DNA from 4 places in the Enterobacter sp. SM3 genome. Region 2 is predicted to be linked to each of the others. Evidence: predicted binding sites of a transcription regulator. Region 2 holds the regulator's gene; each other region holds the start of a gene.
What was found. The regulator sigma-54, encoded in region 2, starts transcription at its own class of promoters, with help from an activator protein. The targets are predictions, from matches to a motif close to GTTGGCACANNTTTCGCTNT.
Positions count from the first base shown of each region.

Region 1 (3,946 bases), 490 kb from region 2:
TATCCCTCGTTGCATAAACGTCACCTTTATTTTTTAATCGGCAGGAAAACCGAAAACTCGGTATGTCCCGGCCAACTGGTAAATTCAATTTTCCCGGAGTGTTGATCGATCAAACTGCGGGCAATGGATAAGCCCAGGCCGGTACCGCCTTCGCGACCGCTTACCATCGGGTAGAACAGGGTGTCCTGCAGATGCGATGGAATGCCGGGCCCGTTATCCTCAACGTCGATTCGGGCCGCCAGCCGGTAGCGCACGCCGTGTAACGTGAGCTGGAAGGCGGTGCGGGTGCGTAAAATAATCTCGCCCCCTTCAGGTCCCAGCGCCTGCAGGGCATTACGCACAATATTCAACAGGACCTGCTCAATCTGGTCCGGGTCATGGGCCAGTTCCGGCAGGCTTGGGTCGTAATCACGTACCAGCGTGACGTTCTCCGGCAGCTCCATTGAGACGAGCTTCACCACCCGCTCAGCCACTTTATGGATGCTTTCAGTGACGTGCATTCCCGGCTGCTGCGGACCGAGAAGACGGTCTACCAGATTCCGCAGACGGTCCGCCTGCTCAATGATGACGTTGGTATACTCCGCCAGCGCGGGGTCGGGTAGCGCCTTGGTCAGAAGCTGCGCCGCGCCGCGTAATCCACCCAGCGGGTTTTTGATTTCATGCGCCAGACCGCGCACCAGGTCACGGGCGGCAATTTGCTGCGCATGCTGAAGCTGTTCCTGGCTCAGTCGACGCTGGTTATCCATCGGCGCCATTTCCAGCAGGATCATCCCATCGGGAAGACGCTGCGCGGTCAGCGACAGAATGTGCGAGCGCCCGTCGATCACCAGCGTCACTTCGTTATCGGTAAACCCCTGGCCAGCCTGCAAACTTTCCTGCATCAGGCCAATATTCAGCGAAAAATAGCTCAGGAGTTCAGGAAGCGGGGTGCCGAACAGTTTACGTGCGCTTTGGGCGAGCAGCTGCTGCGCCGCCGGGTTGGCGTAATGAACGGCCAGCTCGTCATCGACCAGCAAAATGCTGTTAATCAAAGAATTGAGAATCTGCCCAGCATCGGGCAGCGTGCCAGTTGCCATTCAGCAGTCTCCTGGAGTTGTTTGCACTGTTTTAGTGCAGTATAGCGTTTTCGGCGTAAAAAGCGCGTGAGATCAGGTTGTTGGTGGAGAAAAAAGCCCATCCGGAGATGGGCTAAAAGTTTCCACGGCAACTACCCCCGGCGCTTATCACGCCGGGTAAAACAACTTTATTAAACGCTGTAGTACAGCTCGAACTCAACCGGGTGTGGCGTCATACGCACACGGTCGTTCTCTTCAATACGCAGAGCGATGTAAGCGTCGATCGCTTCATCAGTAAACACACCGCCCGCAGTCAGGAACTCACGGTCTGCGTCCAGCGCCTGCAGGGCTTCTTCCAGAGAGCCAGCAACCTGTGGGATCTCTTTCGCTTCTTCTGGCGGCAGGTCGTACAGGTTTTTGTCCATCGCTTCGCCCGGGTGGATCTTGTTCTTGATACCGTCCAGACCGGCCATCAGCAGTGCTGCGAAGCACAGGTATGGGTTAGCCGCTGGATCCGGGAAGCGCACTTCGATACGACGTGCTTTAGGAGAAGCCACCACCGGGATACGGATAGAAGCAGAACGGTTACGTGCAGAGTAGGCCAGCATCACTGGCGCTTCGTAGCCCGGGACCAGACGTTTGTAGGAGTTAGTGGTTGGGTTCGCCAGGGCGTTGATCGCTTTAGCGTGTTTGATAACACCACCGATGTAGTGCAGCGCCTGCTCGGACAGACCGGCATATTTGTCGCCAGAGAACAGGTTGGTCCCGTTCTTGGACAGAGACATGTGGCAGTGCATACCGGAACCGTTATCGCCAAACATTGGTTTTGGCATGAAGGTCGCGGTTTTACCGAAACGGTGCGCAACGTTGTGCACAACGTATTTGTAGATCTGAATCTCATCCGCTTTCTTGGTCATGGTGTTGAAGCGGGTAGCGATTTCGTTCTGGCCAGCGGTCGCCACTTCGTGGTGGTGCGCTTCAACGACCAGGCCCATCTCTTCCATGATCAGACACATGGTAGAACGGATGTCCTGTGAAGAATCGACCGGAGGAACCGGGAAGTAACCGCCTTTCACGCCAGGACGGTGACCTTTGTTACCACCTTCGTATTTGGTGGAAGAGTTCCATGCGCCTTCGATGTCGTCGATAGCCACGTGGGAACCAGAAATTGAAGCGCCGAAACGGATGTCGTCAAACAGGAAGAACTCTGGCTCTGGCCCGAACAGAACGGTGTCTGCGATGCCGGTAGAACGCAGGTACTCTTCAGCACGTTTTGCGATAGAACGTGGGTCGCGGTCGTAGCCCTGCAGCGTGCCTGGCTCGAGGATGTCGCAACGGATGATCAGGGTTGGTTCTTCGAAGAACGGGTCAATGAGCGCAGTGGTCGCGTCCGGCATCAGAACCATGTCGGATTCGTTAATGCCTTTCCAGCCACCAATGGAGGAGCCGTCAAACATTTTGCCTTCTTCAAAGAATTCGGCGTTCACCTGATGAGCAGGGATTGTGACGTGCTGTTCTTTACCTTTGGTATCGGTGAAGCGCAGATCAACAAACTTCACTTCATGTTCGTTCAGCATCGTCAAAACGTGTTCAGCGGACATACTTAACTCTCCAGATTGGTCATTGTCGTCGTGGTAACGAGGTCTTCAATTTCTGTTTGTACTGGCTGTTGCCATGTATTTTTTATAAAGCGAAATCTGTGCCAACTTTTAAAACACCCCAAAAAGGCGTTATCATGCGCACCATAGTGCAAAAGGGCTGCACCACGATGGATTTGTTGCACCAGTATAGTGCTTCAATGTGAACATTGAGCACCATATTGGTGCAATTTACGTTAAAGTGCCCTTTTACCGCTCCGTGAAAGCGATCACAAAGCATCTCTGCAATACTTGTTTGCGGGGGATGTTTGTGATCCTGTTTTGTAGTGCGATTAATCCGTGTACAATAACGCGCTATTTCTAAATGCCTGAGGCAAAGTTGTGATCGAAAATTTGCGTAACATCGCCATCATCGCGCACGTAGACCATGGTAAAACTACCCTGGTTGACAAGCTGCTGCAGCAATCCGGTACGTTTGATGCGCGTGCCGAAACCCAAGAACGCGTGATGGACTCCAACGATTTGGAGAAAGAGCGTGGGATTACCATCCTCGCGAAAAACACCGCGATTAAATGGAATGACTACCGTATCAACATCGTTGATACCCCAGGGCACGCCGACTTCGGTGGTGAAGTTGAACGTGTAATGTCCATGGTAGACTCCGTTCTGCTGGTCGTTGACGCAATGGATGGCCCAATGCCACAGACGCGCTTCGTGACCAAAAAAGCTTTTGCCCATGGTCTGAAGCCAATCGTTGTTATCAACAAAGTTGACCGCCCTGGCGCGCGTCCTGACTGGGTTGTTGACCAGGTCTTCGACCTGTTCGTTAACCTCGACGCGACCGACGAGCAGCTGGACTTCCCTATCGTTTACGCCTCTGCGCTGAACGGTATCGCAGGTCTGGACCACGAAGACATGGCTGAAGACATGACCCCGCTGTATCAGGCGATTGTTGACCGTGTTCCTGCACCAAACGTCGATCTCGACGGCACCCTGCAGATGCAGATCTCTCAGCTCGACTACAACAACTACGTTGGCGTAATCGGCATTGGTCGTATCAAGCGCGGTAAAGTGAAGCCTAACCAGCAGGTTACTATCATCGATAGCGAAGGCAAAACCCGTAACGGTAAAGTCGGTAAAGTACTGACTCACCTGGGTCTTGAGCGTATCGAGAGTGACGTTGCGGAAGCGGGCGACATCATCGCTATCACCGGTCTGGGTGAACTGAACATCTCCGACACCATCTGCGATCCGCAGAACGTCGAAGCGCTGCCAGCCCTGTCCGTTGATGAA
Region 1 is NZ_CP099971.1:4,792,149-4,796,094, reverse strand. It holds gene glnG (nitrogen regulation protein NR(I)) at 1-15, opposite strand, end outside; gene glnL (nitrogen regulation protein NR(II)) at 27-1,076, opposite strand; gene glnA (glutamate--ammonia ligase) at 1,247-2,656, opposite strand; gene typA (ribosome-dependent GTPase TypA) at 3,035-3,946, shown strand, end outside.
Region 1: the regulator sigma-54 is predicted to act here: its motif matches at 2,743-2,762, upstream of glnA (glutamate--ammonia ligase).

Region 2 (3,946 bases):
GTTTCAAGCTGCACAAACACACCAACGGCACGCAGGGTATCCTCTTCCAGTTTGCCGTGCGGGATCGCGATGCCGTTGCCGATACCGGTACTGCCCATTTTTTCACGGGTCAGAATCGCTTCGAATACCACCTGCGGCGGCAGGCCCAGCTGTTTTGCAGCCAGTTCACTGATGATCTCCAGCGCACGTTTTTTGCTCTGGCAGTGAACCGCACTGCGGGTACATTCCTGGTTAAGGACATTGCTCAGTTGAAGAGCGGAATCGTTGTTCATCATAATTTCACCTAAGCGCTAACTGTACAAATGGCCTGTTGTGTTTCACAACAGGCCGTCCTGCACCCGTTAACTGCCCGGACAATTAGTGTTGTTTCAGTTTATCTTTATGTTTATTGAGCTGTCGTGCAAGCTTATCAATCAAGCCGTCGATAGCAGCGTACATGTCTTGCCCTTCCGCACTGGCATGCAGTTCACCCCCGTTAACATGCAGGGTGGCATCCGAGATATGAGTCACTTTCTCCACTTTCAACACAATATAGACCTGATTGATCCTTTCGAAATACTGCTCGAGTTTTGCAAACTTCGCGTTCACAAAGTCGCGTAAAGCCTCAGTAATTTCGACGTTTTGTCCAGTGATGTTGAGCTGCATAGTGTCTTCCTTATCGGTTGTGTCAGACCAGCTGTTTACGCTGGTTGGACGGCGGAATGGATAAAGACTCTCGATACTTCGCAACAGTACGACGTGCCACCATAATACCCTGATCGGACAGCATGGTGGTTAACTTACTGTCGCTTAGTGGCTTCGCGGGGTTCTCCGCGGCGATCAACTTCTTCACCAGGGCACGAATGGCCGTTGACGACGCTTCGCCGCCGCCCTCGGTATTCACATGGCTGGAGAAGAAATACTTAAGCTCAAAAATACCGCGTGGACTGTGCAGATACTTCTGCGTGGTGACACGGGAAATGGTTGATTCATGCATTTCGACGGCCTGGGCGATATCCGCCAGTACCATCGGTTTCATATACTCTTCGCCCTGCTCAAAGAACGCCTGTTGCTGTTCGACAATACAGCGGCTGACGCGTAGCAGCGTATCATTTCGGCTCTCCAGACTTTTGATCAACCATCGCGCTTCCTGAAGATTGCTACGAATATATTGATTGTCGGAGTCGTTACGCGCGCTGGTGCACATGGAGGCATACTGCTGGTTGATTTGCAGGCGAGGGATGCTGTCTGAATTCAGTTCAACGACCCAGCGGTCATTGTGTTTTCTGACCAGCACGTCCGGGATCACGTACTCGGGCTCGCTGGTCTGGATCGACTGTCCCGGGCGCGGATCGAGCGACTGGATCAGATTCACCGCTTCTTTCAGCACCTCTTCCTTCAGGCGCGTGACGCGCATCAGGGAGCGGAAATCGTGGTTGGCCAGCAGATCCAGATGATCGCTGATGATTAAGCGCGCTTCGTCGATCCATGGCGTCTCTTTGCTGAACTGAGAAAGCTGGATCAGCAGGCAGTCACGCAGATCTTTTGCGGCCACGCCTACCGGATCGAAACGCTGGATGCGCTTCAGAACGGCTTCGATCTCCTCAAGCTCAATCTCTTCGTCGCCCATGCTTTCCAGAATATCGTCCAGCGTGACGGTCAAATAGCCGGTGTCGTCAACGGCATCGACAATTGAGGTGGCAATCGCGCGGTCGGTATCGGAGAAGGGGGTGAGTTCCACCTGCCACATCAGGTAATCCTGCAGCGACTGGGTGGTTTCTCCCTGATAGACCGGTAGCTCATCATCCTGGTAGTCTGCACGCGTACCGGAAGGGGTTCCGGCGGTGTAGATTTCATCCCAGCTGGCATCCAGCGGTAGCTCGTCGGGCATCTCTTTTTGTTCGAGTGCATCCGCGGTGTCGAGCGCTTCTGTATCCTGAGATTGCTGGGTATCTACCTCGTCATGAAGATCGGTTTGTTCCAGCAGGGGGTTGCTGTCCAGCGCCTGCTGGAGCTCCTGCTGAAGTTCTAACGTGGACAGTTGCAACAGGCGAATTGCCTGCTGTAGCTGCGGCGTCATCGCCAGTTGTTGGCTGAGCCTTAATTGCAAACCTTGCTTCATGTTCAGAGCATTTTTCTCCGGTTCGGCGTTACGTTACCTCTACCCTATCAGAGTCTGAAGTCTTCCCCAAGATAGACGCGCTTAACATGATCGTCTTCGAGGATCTGCTGCGGCGTACCGTGGGCGATCAGATTGCCCTGGCTCACAATATACGCGCGTTCACACACGGCCAGCGTTTCACGGACGTTGTGGTCGGTGATCAGTACGCCAAGCCCGCTGTCGCGCAGGTGTTCAATGATACGTTTAATGTCGATAACCGAGATCGGGTCAACGCCCGCAAACGGTTCATCCAGAAGGATAAATTTCGGGTTTGCGGCCAGCGCACGCGCAATCTCAACGCGGCGGCGTTCACCCCCGGAGAGTGCCTGACCGAGGCTGTCACGCAGATGCTCAATGTGGAACTCTTCCATCAGCTCGTTGGCACGATCCTGACGCTGTTCGCTGGTCAGGTCGTTGCGAATTTGCAGGACCGCCATCAGGTTATCGTAAACGCTAAGACGACGGAAAATGGAGGCTTCCTGCGGCAGATAGCCGATCCCGCGACGCGCGCGCGCGTGCAGCGGCAGAAGACTGATGTCTTCATCGTCAATGATAATGTTGCCAGCATCGCGCGGCACAATGCCAACGACCATGTAGAAGGTGGTGGTTTTACCCGCACCGTTAGGGCCAAGCAGCCCTACAATTTCGCCGGAGTTGACGGTCAGACTGACATCTTCTACGACACGGCGGCCCTTATAGGCCTTCGCGAGATTTTTTGCAGTTAATGTTGCCATAACGAATTAGTTACTCTTCTTCTGTGCCGGGGCCTGGCCTTTGCCTTTGTCCTGCAGCTGCGACGGAACCAGTACGGTCGTGACGCGTTTGCCTTTCTCGCTGGAGGCCTGCATTTTTTGCTCTTTCACCAGATAGGTGATCTGGTCGCCGGTAATGTTGCTGTCCAGCTGTTCCAGATACGCATTTCCGGTCAGGATGACCAGGTCCTTCGCCAGCTCGTAGTGCATATGCGAGGCGTGACCTTTCACCGGCTTGCCGTTGTCCTGCATCTGGTAGAAGGTTGCCGGGTTGCCATAACCATCAATGATCTCTTTGCCCTGCTCGCCACCCGGACGGGTCACGACCACCTTGTCGGCGTTAATTTTGATGGTGCCCTGAGTCATGACGACGTTACCCGTGAAGGTGACGACGTTGCCCTGCATATCGAGAGACTGGGTATCGGACTCGATATGGATCGGTTGGTCGGTATCGCCCGTTACAGCAAGCGCGGGGAGACTGGTCGCCAGCATCGCGCTGGCGATAATTACTTTAAGGCTGAGTTTGTTTGTTTTGAATTTCATAGGAGGTTCTAACCTTTTCAATCAGCTCGGCGTTTTTGCTGCGTAAGTTCCCGCGCATTCTCAAACCGCTGGAATTAAATGTTGTGCCATACAGTGTGACCAGATCCTGCGAGGTCACGTCCTGGGTTACCAGGTTAATCTGGGCATTATCCGTCGTAATTTTTCGCAGTTGCGAGTCAGCGGTCAGGGCGTTGACTTCAACGTGGCCATACAGATAAAGCATACGGTCATTTGTCAGTTTTGCCCGATCTGACTTGATTGACCACGTCGGGACTTTGTCCTTATCAAAGGTGGTCATGACAGGCTGGGTAAACCACGAAATACCGTCATCTGAAAAATATTCAACATGCTGGGCAATCAGGCGATAGTTCAGCGCGCCTTCCGGGCTGTAGACCACGGTGTCGCTGTGATCGCTTTTATAGGTTGGATCGTTATTGTTGACCACTTGCGTTTGCGTATCGTCGCGATCGGCAAGGTTCACGCCAATCAAGACCAGTGCGACAAGCGACAA
Region 2 is NZ_CP099971.1:4,302,101-4,306,046, reverse strand. It holds gene ptsN (PTS IIA-like nitrogen regulatory protein PtsN) at 1-275, opposite strand, end outside; gene hpf (ribosome hibernation promoting factor) at 358-645, opposite strand; gene rpoN (RNA polymerase factor sigma-54) at 668-2,101, opposite strand; gene lptB (LPS export ABC transporter ATP-binding protein) at 2,149-2,874, opposite strand; gene lptA (lipopolysaccharide ABC transporter substrate-binding protein LptA) at 2,881-3,435, opposite strand; gene lptC (LPS export ABC transporter periplasmic protein LptC) at 3,404-3,946, opposite strand, start outside.

Region 3 (3,946 bases), 540 kb from region 2:
AACACGCTCAGGCGATGGAACAGGTCGGCGCGGAACTCCCCGGCCAGCACCGCTTCACGCAGGTCCCGGTTGGTGGCCGCCAGCACGCGAACGTCCACTCTGTGGCTGCGGTCATCCCCCACGCGCTGGATGTCGCCGTACTGCAGCACACGCAGCAGCTTGGCCTGCAGCGAAAGGGAGAGCTCGCCGATTTCATCCAGAAACAGCGTGCCGTTATCGGCCATTTCGAACTTGCCGCTGCGGTTGCTGATGGCCCCGGTAAACGCCCCCTTAACGTGACCAAACAGCTCGCTTTCCGCCACGCTTTCCGGCAGCGCGGCGCAGTTGAGGTACACCAGCGGGTTCACCGCGCGCGGCGAGGCTTCGTGAATGGACTTCGCAACCAGCTCCTTACCGGTGCCGGTTTCCCCGAAGATCAGCACGTTCAGGTCTGAGGCGGCAACAATCTCAATCTCTTTTTTGAGCTGCGCCATGCCCGGCGAAAGGCCGATCATCTCCGTGTGCGTTACCTGCTCAAACGCCGCCGGGCTGCCGGGAAGAATGTTCTGGCTCTCCAGCTGTTCAATCAGCAGGGCATTGTTCAGCGCCCCGGCGGCCAGGGCGGCAATCAGGCGCAGCTCTTCGTCGCTAAAGGTGTCGAACTGGTCCGGCGACAGGCCGTCGAGGGTCAGTGCGCCAATCAGGTTTTGTCCGGCAAACAGCGGCAGGCCGATACAGGCGTGCACCTTCAGGCTCTCCTGTCCGGGAATAAGCCCGTCGTACGGGTCGGGCAAGTCGCTGTCCGCCGGGAAACGCACCACGTCACCCGCGCGGGCGATGGTTTCCAGACGCGGATGGCCCTCAAGGGTAAAACGCCGCCCGAGCACGTCCTGCGCCAGCCCGTCGATAGCCAGCGGAATAAACTGCCGCCCTTCGTAGCGCAGCAGCGCCGAGGCGTCGCACGCCAGCACGTGGCGCAGCGTGGAGATCAGCCGCTGAAAGCGGTCCTGATGGCCGATACCGGTCTGCAGTTCAATGGCGATCTTCGCCAGCACGTCTACGGAAAAGCTCATATTGACCTCGCTGTCATTTTGACAATCCACATTGTCATATTGACACTAATATTGATAGTCATAATGACTACCCATTACGGATCATAAAAATATTAATCAATAAAAATCAACAAATTAAAAGTTGGCACGCAACTTGATATAAGCAAATCATCTTATTTGAAAATGCTGTATTACGTAGAGGTTGCTATGTCTATTCTGGTTAAAAATAACATTCATTGGGTCGGTCAACGTGACTGGGAAGTGCGCGATTTCCACGGGACGGAATACAAAACGCTGCGCGGCAGCAGCTACAACAGCTATCTCATCCGCGAAGGAAAAAACGTGCTGATCGATACCGTCGATCACAAGTTCAGCCGCGAGTTCGTGCAGAACCTGCGCAGTGAAATCGACCTGGACGCCATCGACTACATCATCATCAACCACGCGGAAGAAGATCACGCCGGTGCGCTGACCGAGCTGATGTCTTACATTCCGAACACGCCTATCTACTGCACCACCAACGCCATCGACTCGATCAACGGCCATCACCACCATCCGGAGTGGAACTTCCACACCGTGAAAACGGGCGACGCGCTGGATATCGGCAATGGCAAACAGCTGATCTTCGTGGAAACGCCCATGCTGCACTGGCCGGACAGCATGATGACCTACATGACCGGCGACGCGGTGCTGTTCAGCAACGACGCCTTCGGCCAGCACTACTGCGACGAGCGCCTGTTCAACGACGAAGTGGACCAGACCGAACTCTTCGAGCAGTGCCAGCGCTACTATGCCAACATCCTGACCCCGTTCAGCCGCCTGGTGACGCCAAAAATCACCGAGATCCTCGGCTTCAACCTGCCGGTGGACATGATTGCCACCTCCCACGGCGTGGTATGGCGTGAGAACCCAACCCAGATTGTGGAGCTGTACCTGAAATGGGCGGCGGACTATCAGGAAGACCGCATCACCATTTTCTACGACACCATGTCCAACAACACCCGCATGATGGCGGATGCCATTGCTCAGGGCATCAACGAAGTGGACCCCAACGTGGCGGTGAAAATCTTCAACGTGGCGCGCAGCGATAAGAACGAGGTGTTGACCAACGTGTTCCGCTCTAAGGGCGTGCTGGTGGGCACCTCCACCATGAACAACGTGATGATGCCGAAAATTGCCGGTCTGGTGGAAGAGATGACCGGCCTGCGTTTTCGCAACAAGCGCGCCAGCGCCTTTGGCTCTCACGGCTGGAGCGGCGGCGCGGTAGACCGTCTGTCTACCCGCCTGCAGGATGCCGGTTTTGAAATGTCCCTGAGCCTGAAGGCAAAATGGCGTCCGGATATCGACGCCCTGGAGATCTGCCGCCAGCACGGTCGCGACATTGCCCGTCAGTGGGCGCTCGCCCCCCTTCCGCAAGCGGCACAACCATCCGAACAGCAGGAAGCCTGCGCCTGTGCGGCAGCCGCGGCTGCTGACCTCGGCCCGCGCATGCAGTGCAGCGTCTGCCAGTGGATTTACGATCCTGAGCTGGGCGAACCGCTGCAGGATGTTGCTCCGGGCACCCCGTGGCGCGACGTGCCGGACAACTTCCTCTGCCCGGAATGTTCCCTCGGAAAAGACGTTTTTGACGAACTGGGTACGGAGGCAAAATGAGCAACGGTATCGTCATCATCGGCTCGGGCTTTGCCGCCCGCCAGCTGGTAAAAAACATCCGCAAGCAGGATGCCAGCGTGCCGCTGACGGTGATTGCCGCCGACAGCATGGACGAGTACAACAAGCCCGATCTCAGCCACGTCATTAGCCAGAATCAGCGCGCCGAAGACCTCACCCGCCAGACGGCGGGGGAGTTCGCAGAGCAGTTTAACCTGCGCCTGTTCCCGTACACCTGGGTCACCGATATCGACGCCGCCGCCCGCGTGGTGAAAGCAAAAGAGAAGACCTGGCAGTACGACAGGCTGGTGCTCGCCACGGGTGCCTCTGCGTTCGTACCGCCGATTGAGGGCCGCGAGCTGATGCTCACCCTCAACAGCCAGCAGGAGTACCAGGCCAGCGAAACGGCGCTTCGCGACGCGCAGCGCGTGATGATTGTCGGCGGCGGGCTGATAGGCACCGAACTGGCGATGGATTTCTGCCGGGCGGGCAAATCCGTCACCCTGGTCGACCATGCGGCGAGCATCCTGTCGTCACTGATGCCCGCAGAAGTAAGCAGTCGCTTACAGCATCGCCTGACCGACATGGGCGTCCATCTGCTGCTCAAATCGCAGCTGCTGAGTTTGACCAAAACTGAAGGCGGTATTCGTGCCACGCTCGACCGCAGCCGCAGCGTTGAGGTGGATGCGGTTATCGCGGCGACGGGCCTGCGCCCGGAAACCGGGCTGGCGCATCGCGCAGGCGCCGAAACAGGTCGTGGCGTGAAGGTAAATAGCTACCTACAAACTACGCAGCCGGATATTTATGCGCTGGGCGACTGCGCGGAAATTAACGGTCAGGTGCTTCCGTTCCTGCAGCCGATACAATTAAGCGCGATGTATCTGGCGAAAAATTTGCTCGGCGGCAGCGCGCCGCTGAAATTACCCGCCATGCTAATTAAAGTCAAAACGCCGGAATTACCGCTGCATCTTGCCGGTGAAACGCAGCGTCATGATCTGAACTGGCAAATTACCCTCGAACCGCAGGGAATAGTCGCGCGCGGTGCCGATAATGAGGGTCAACTACGCGCTTTTGTCGTCAGTGAAGACCGGATGAAGGAGGCTTTCGCGCTGCTGAAACTGTTACCTGCTTAACCCTCGTTTTGCCGGGTGGCGCTTTGCTTACCCGGCCTACAGCACGGCCACGCTTACTTAACCTTTGGATTTGATTATCCACCGCCCCGATGTCCCGGGGCTTTTTTTTACGCATTCTATTCATCAAATAAA
Region 3 is NZ_CP099971.1:3,761,342-3,765,287, forward strand. It holds gene norR (nitric oxide reductase transcriptional regulator NorR) at 1-1,052, opposite strand, end outside; gene norV (anaerobic nitric oxide reductase flavorubredoxin) at 1,239-2,684, shown strand; gene norW (NADH:flavorubredoxin reductase NorW) at 2,681-3,814, shown strand.
Region 3: the regulator sigma-54 is predicted to act here: its motif matches at 1,173-1,192, upstream of norV (anaerobic nitric oxide reductase flavorubredoxin).

Region 4 (3,946 bases), 520 kb from region 2:
AGAAATCCAGCGTGCCAAAGCGTTGCCACACCAGCCAGCAGGCCAGCGCCAGCAGCAGCGTTCCGAGGCGTCCCAATGCAAACCACAGCTTGCCGGAGGCGCTGCAGCCCGTCAGGAACACGCCGCAGAGCGCCATGATCTCCGCCATCACCACCAGCGCGCCGAGGTTGCTGGCGATAACGGTGCAGACCGCCGTCGCCATCAGCAGATTGACCAGCAGGCCGTTGGCTTTAGCGTGCGGGTGGCGGTGCCAGTCGATATTGAACAGGCTGATAAACACCCCGCACAGGCCAAACGTCACCAGCCAGATGGCGTTCAGCGGCGTGATCTCAACCGTGTGGCGAATCAGCGGCATCACGGTTTCTGCGGACTGTCCGCCGAGCAGGACAACGCCGCCTGCTGCCAGCGTCATCAGGCTAGCGACCGCTCCGCCGATCCCGGCGATCGCGCCGCTCAGGGCTTTATGGAATGAGAAGATCAGCGCCAGAACAGCGGCGGCAGCAAAACAGGCTACCGCGCTGGTAATCATCATCGCCGCGTTCATTTCGCCCCCTCGTTAAGCGCCTGTAGCAGAGAAAGGTCGCCAAAATCACTGTTGATGGTCAGCTCGCGTTTACGCTTGCTGGTACGGGCAATGTCGCGAATGTTAACCAGAATCAATGCCTTAGTCGGGCAGGTGCGCACGCAGGCCGGGCCCTGCTCATCGAAGCTGCACAGGTCGCATTTCACCGCAACGGCACGGATGCCGGGCACCCAGTCCAGCAGCGTGCTTACGCGTGCCGGAGCCGGTGGCGCGGGCGGGGCTTTTGGCGAGTTGGCGTTCGCCGGAATGTGCAGCGGACGGCTGCCGGAAAATTCAATCGCGCCGAACGGGCAGGCAATGCCGCACAGCTTGCAGCTAACGCACAGGCTTTCGTTCAGCTGGACAGCGCCATCAATTCGGGTGATGGCATTCACAGGGCAGACGCCCGCGCAGGGGGCGTCTTCACAGTGATGGCAGAGCTGCGGGGCAGACTCTTTTTCATTACGCATGACGTGCAGGCGCGGCATGGACTGCAGCCCATGCAGGCGATGCGTTTCCGAACACGCTGCCTCACAGGTTCGACAGCCAATACAGACCGTCGAGTCGGCAATTACAAAACGGTTCACCGGGTTTTCCTCTGGTGATAGTCATTTTTGACGAAAAACTGTCTTGTCGACACTTCTCGACACGCAGGAGTCAGGCCACGTTCGCTGAGGCGTTTCCATCCATCAGCTGCTTCAGGTTGACCGGGAGATCGTGCTCAACGGCGGCGTACAGGCCGTTATAGACCGGCGCGATTTTTTCCAGATAGTGCTCCAGCACCTGCTGGCGATCGCGGTTGCTGACGTGGCCGTCCACCATGCCGTCAGCCATCAGCTGCGCCTTCGCAATACACTGTTTTTCGCCGTCTTTTGTCTCGAGGTGGTACTCAATGGTGTGGCTGTTGAAGTTATCCGCCAGGGTAACGTTGATCGTGAAATGGCCGAACAGGACGAAGCGCATGTCGCCCTGCGCCGCGCAGCTCATCGCGTGGTGAAGACGCGCTTTCGAGAGGGTTATGCCCTGAACCAGAGAGTTACAGTAGAGGTGCCACTGGTCCTGCAGCTGCTGATGACGCTGCGCGATGTAATCCGCTTTTTCGCTGATTTCCCGAATAGTCATAGAAGGTATCCGTTTAATGGAGATATCGGCTGTTAAGCAGATTCCATGCCAGTTTTTATCTTAATGATTTTAAATGGGTTTAATTGTAAAACCGCTGTCAACGCCGCGGTGTCGACGTGTCATTTCGACAGCGTTGACATCGTCACGCCTTAACAAAAAACAAGCTGGCACCGTTATTGCATTCAATGGCGCAATTCATTGAGGAGGCGTCATGCACGAAATCACCCTCTGCCAGCGGGCTCTGGAACTTATCGAACAGCAGGCAGTGCAAAACCACGCGAAGCGCGTCACCGGCGTCTGGCTGAAGGTCGGAGCATTTTCCTGCGTCGAGACCAGCGCCCTGCATTTCTGCTTTGAGCTGGTGTGCCGCGGCACGCTGGCGGAAGGCTGCGAGCTCCATATTGAAGAGCAGCAGGCGGAGTGCTGGTGCGAGCAGTGCCAGCAGTACGTGACCCTGCTGTCATCGAAGGTTCAGCGCTGTCCGCAGTGTCAGAGCACCGGTCTTCGCATCGTGGCGGATGACGGCATGCAGATCCAACGCCTCGAAATCGAGAAGGAGTAAAGTATGTGTAGCACCTGCGGTTGCGCCGAAGGCAACCTGTATATAGAAGGGGATGAACATCGCCCCCATTCCGCGTTTCGCTCCGCGCCCTTTTCACCTGCCCCGCGCCCTTCTGCGGCACTGACCGGTATCACCTTCGCTCCACAGCGCTCCGATGCGGGCGATCTGCACTACGGCCACGGAGAGGCGGGTACCCACGCGCCGGGCATCAGCCAGCGCCAGATGCTGGAGGTGGAAATCAACGTGCTGGACAAAAATAACCAGATCGCCGCCCGCAACCGCGCGCGCTTTGCCGCCCGCAAACAGCTGGTGCTGAACCTGGTCTCCAGCCCCGGCTCCGGCAAAACCACGCTGTTAACGGAAACGCTCAAACGCCTGAACGGGCGCGTCTCCTGCGCGGTGATCGAAGGCGACCAGCAAACCGTTAACGACGCGGCGCGCATTCGCGAGACCGGCACCCCGGCGATTCAGGTTAATACCGGCAAAGGCTGCCACCTGGATGCGCAGATGATTGCCGATGCGGCACCGCGCCTGCCGCTGGCGGATAACGGCATTCTGTTTATTGAAAACGTCGGCAACCTGGTCTGCCCGGCGAGCTTCGATCTTGGCGAACGCCACAAGGTGGCGGTGCTTTCGGTGACCGAAGGCGAAGACAAACCGCTGAAGTACCCGCATATGTTTGCCGCCGCGTCCATCATGCTGCTGAACAAAGTCGACCTGCTGCCGTACCTGAATTTCGACGTGGATAAGTGTCTGGCGTATGCCCGTGAAGTGAATCCGGAGATTGAGATCCTGCTGATCTCCGCCACGCGCGGCGACGGCATGGACGGCTGGCTACAGTGGCTGGAGAACGAACGATGTGCATAGGCGTACCGGGACAAATCCATTCCATTGACGGGAATCAGGCCAAAGTCGAGGTCTGCGGCATCCTGCGCGACGTCGACCTGACGCTGGTGGGCAGCAGCGATGAAACGGGCGCCTCGCGCCTCGGCCAGTGGGTGCTGGTCCACGTGGGGTTTGCCATGAGCGTCATTAACGAAGCGGAAGCCCGCGACACGCTGGATGCATTGCAAAACATGTTCGACGTGGAGCCGGACGTGGGCGCGATCCTGTACGGCGAGGAGTACTAGTCTATGCGTTACGTTGATGAATACCGCGCGCCGGAGCAGGTGCTACAGCTTATCGGGCACCTGAAAACGCGCGCGGCGCTGCTGGACTACACCAAAGAAAGACCGCTGCGGATCATGGAAGTGTGCGGCGGACACACGCACGCCATCTTCAAATTTGGCCTCGACCAGCTGCTGCCGGAGAACATCGAGTTTATCCACGGCCCCGGCTGCCCGGTGTGCGTGCTGCCGATGGGACGCATCGACAGCTGTATTGAAATTGCCAGCCAGCCCGACGTCATTTTCTGCACCTTTGGCGACGCGATGCGCGTGCCGGGGAAAAACGGCTCGCTGCTGCAGGCAAAAGCGCGCGGAGCCGACATCCGGATCGTCTACTCGCCGATGGATGCCCTGACGCTGGCAGAGAATAACCCCGCGCGCAAGGTGGTGTTTTTTGGCCTGGGGTTTGAAACCACCATGCCCGCCACCGCCATCACGCTGCAGCAGGCGAAAGCGCGCGGCGTCGGGAATTTTTTCTTCTTCTGCCAGCACATTACGCTCATTCCCACGCTGCGCAGCCTGCTGGAAGAGCCG
Region 4 is NZ_CP099971.1:3,781,615-3,785,560, forward strand. It holds gene hycC (formate hydrogenlyase subunit 3) at 1-544, opposite strand, end outside; gene GVO84_RS17705 (4Fe-4S dicluster domain-containing protein) at 541-1,149, opposite strand; gene hycA (formate hydrogenlyase regulator HycA) at 1,220-1,684, opposite strand; gene hypA (hydrogenase maturation nickel metallochaperone HypA) at 1,896-2,246, shown strand; gene hypB (hydrogenase nickel incorporation protein HypB) at 2,250-3,113, shown strand; gene GVO84_RS17725 (HypC/HybG/HupF family hydrogenase formation chaperone) at 3,104-3,376, shown strand; gene hypD (hydrogenase formation protein HypD) at 3,380-3,946, shown strand, end outside.
Region 4: the regulator sigma-54 is predicted to act here: its motif matches at 1,848-1,867, upstream of hypA (hydrogenase maturation nickel metallochaperone HypA).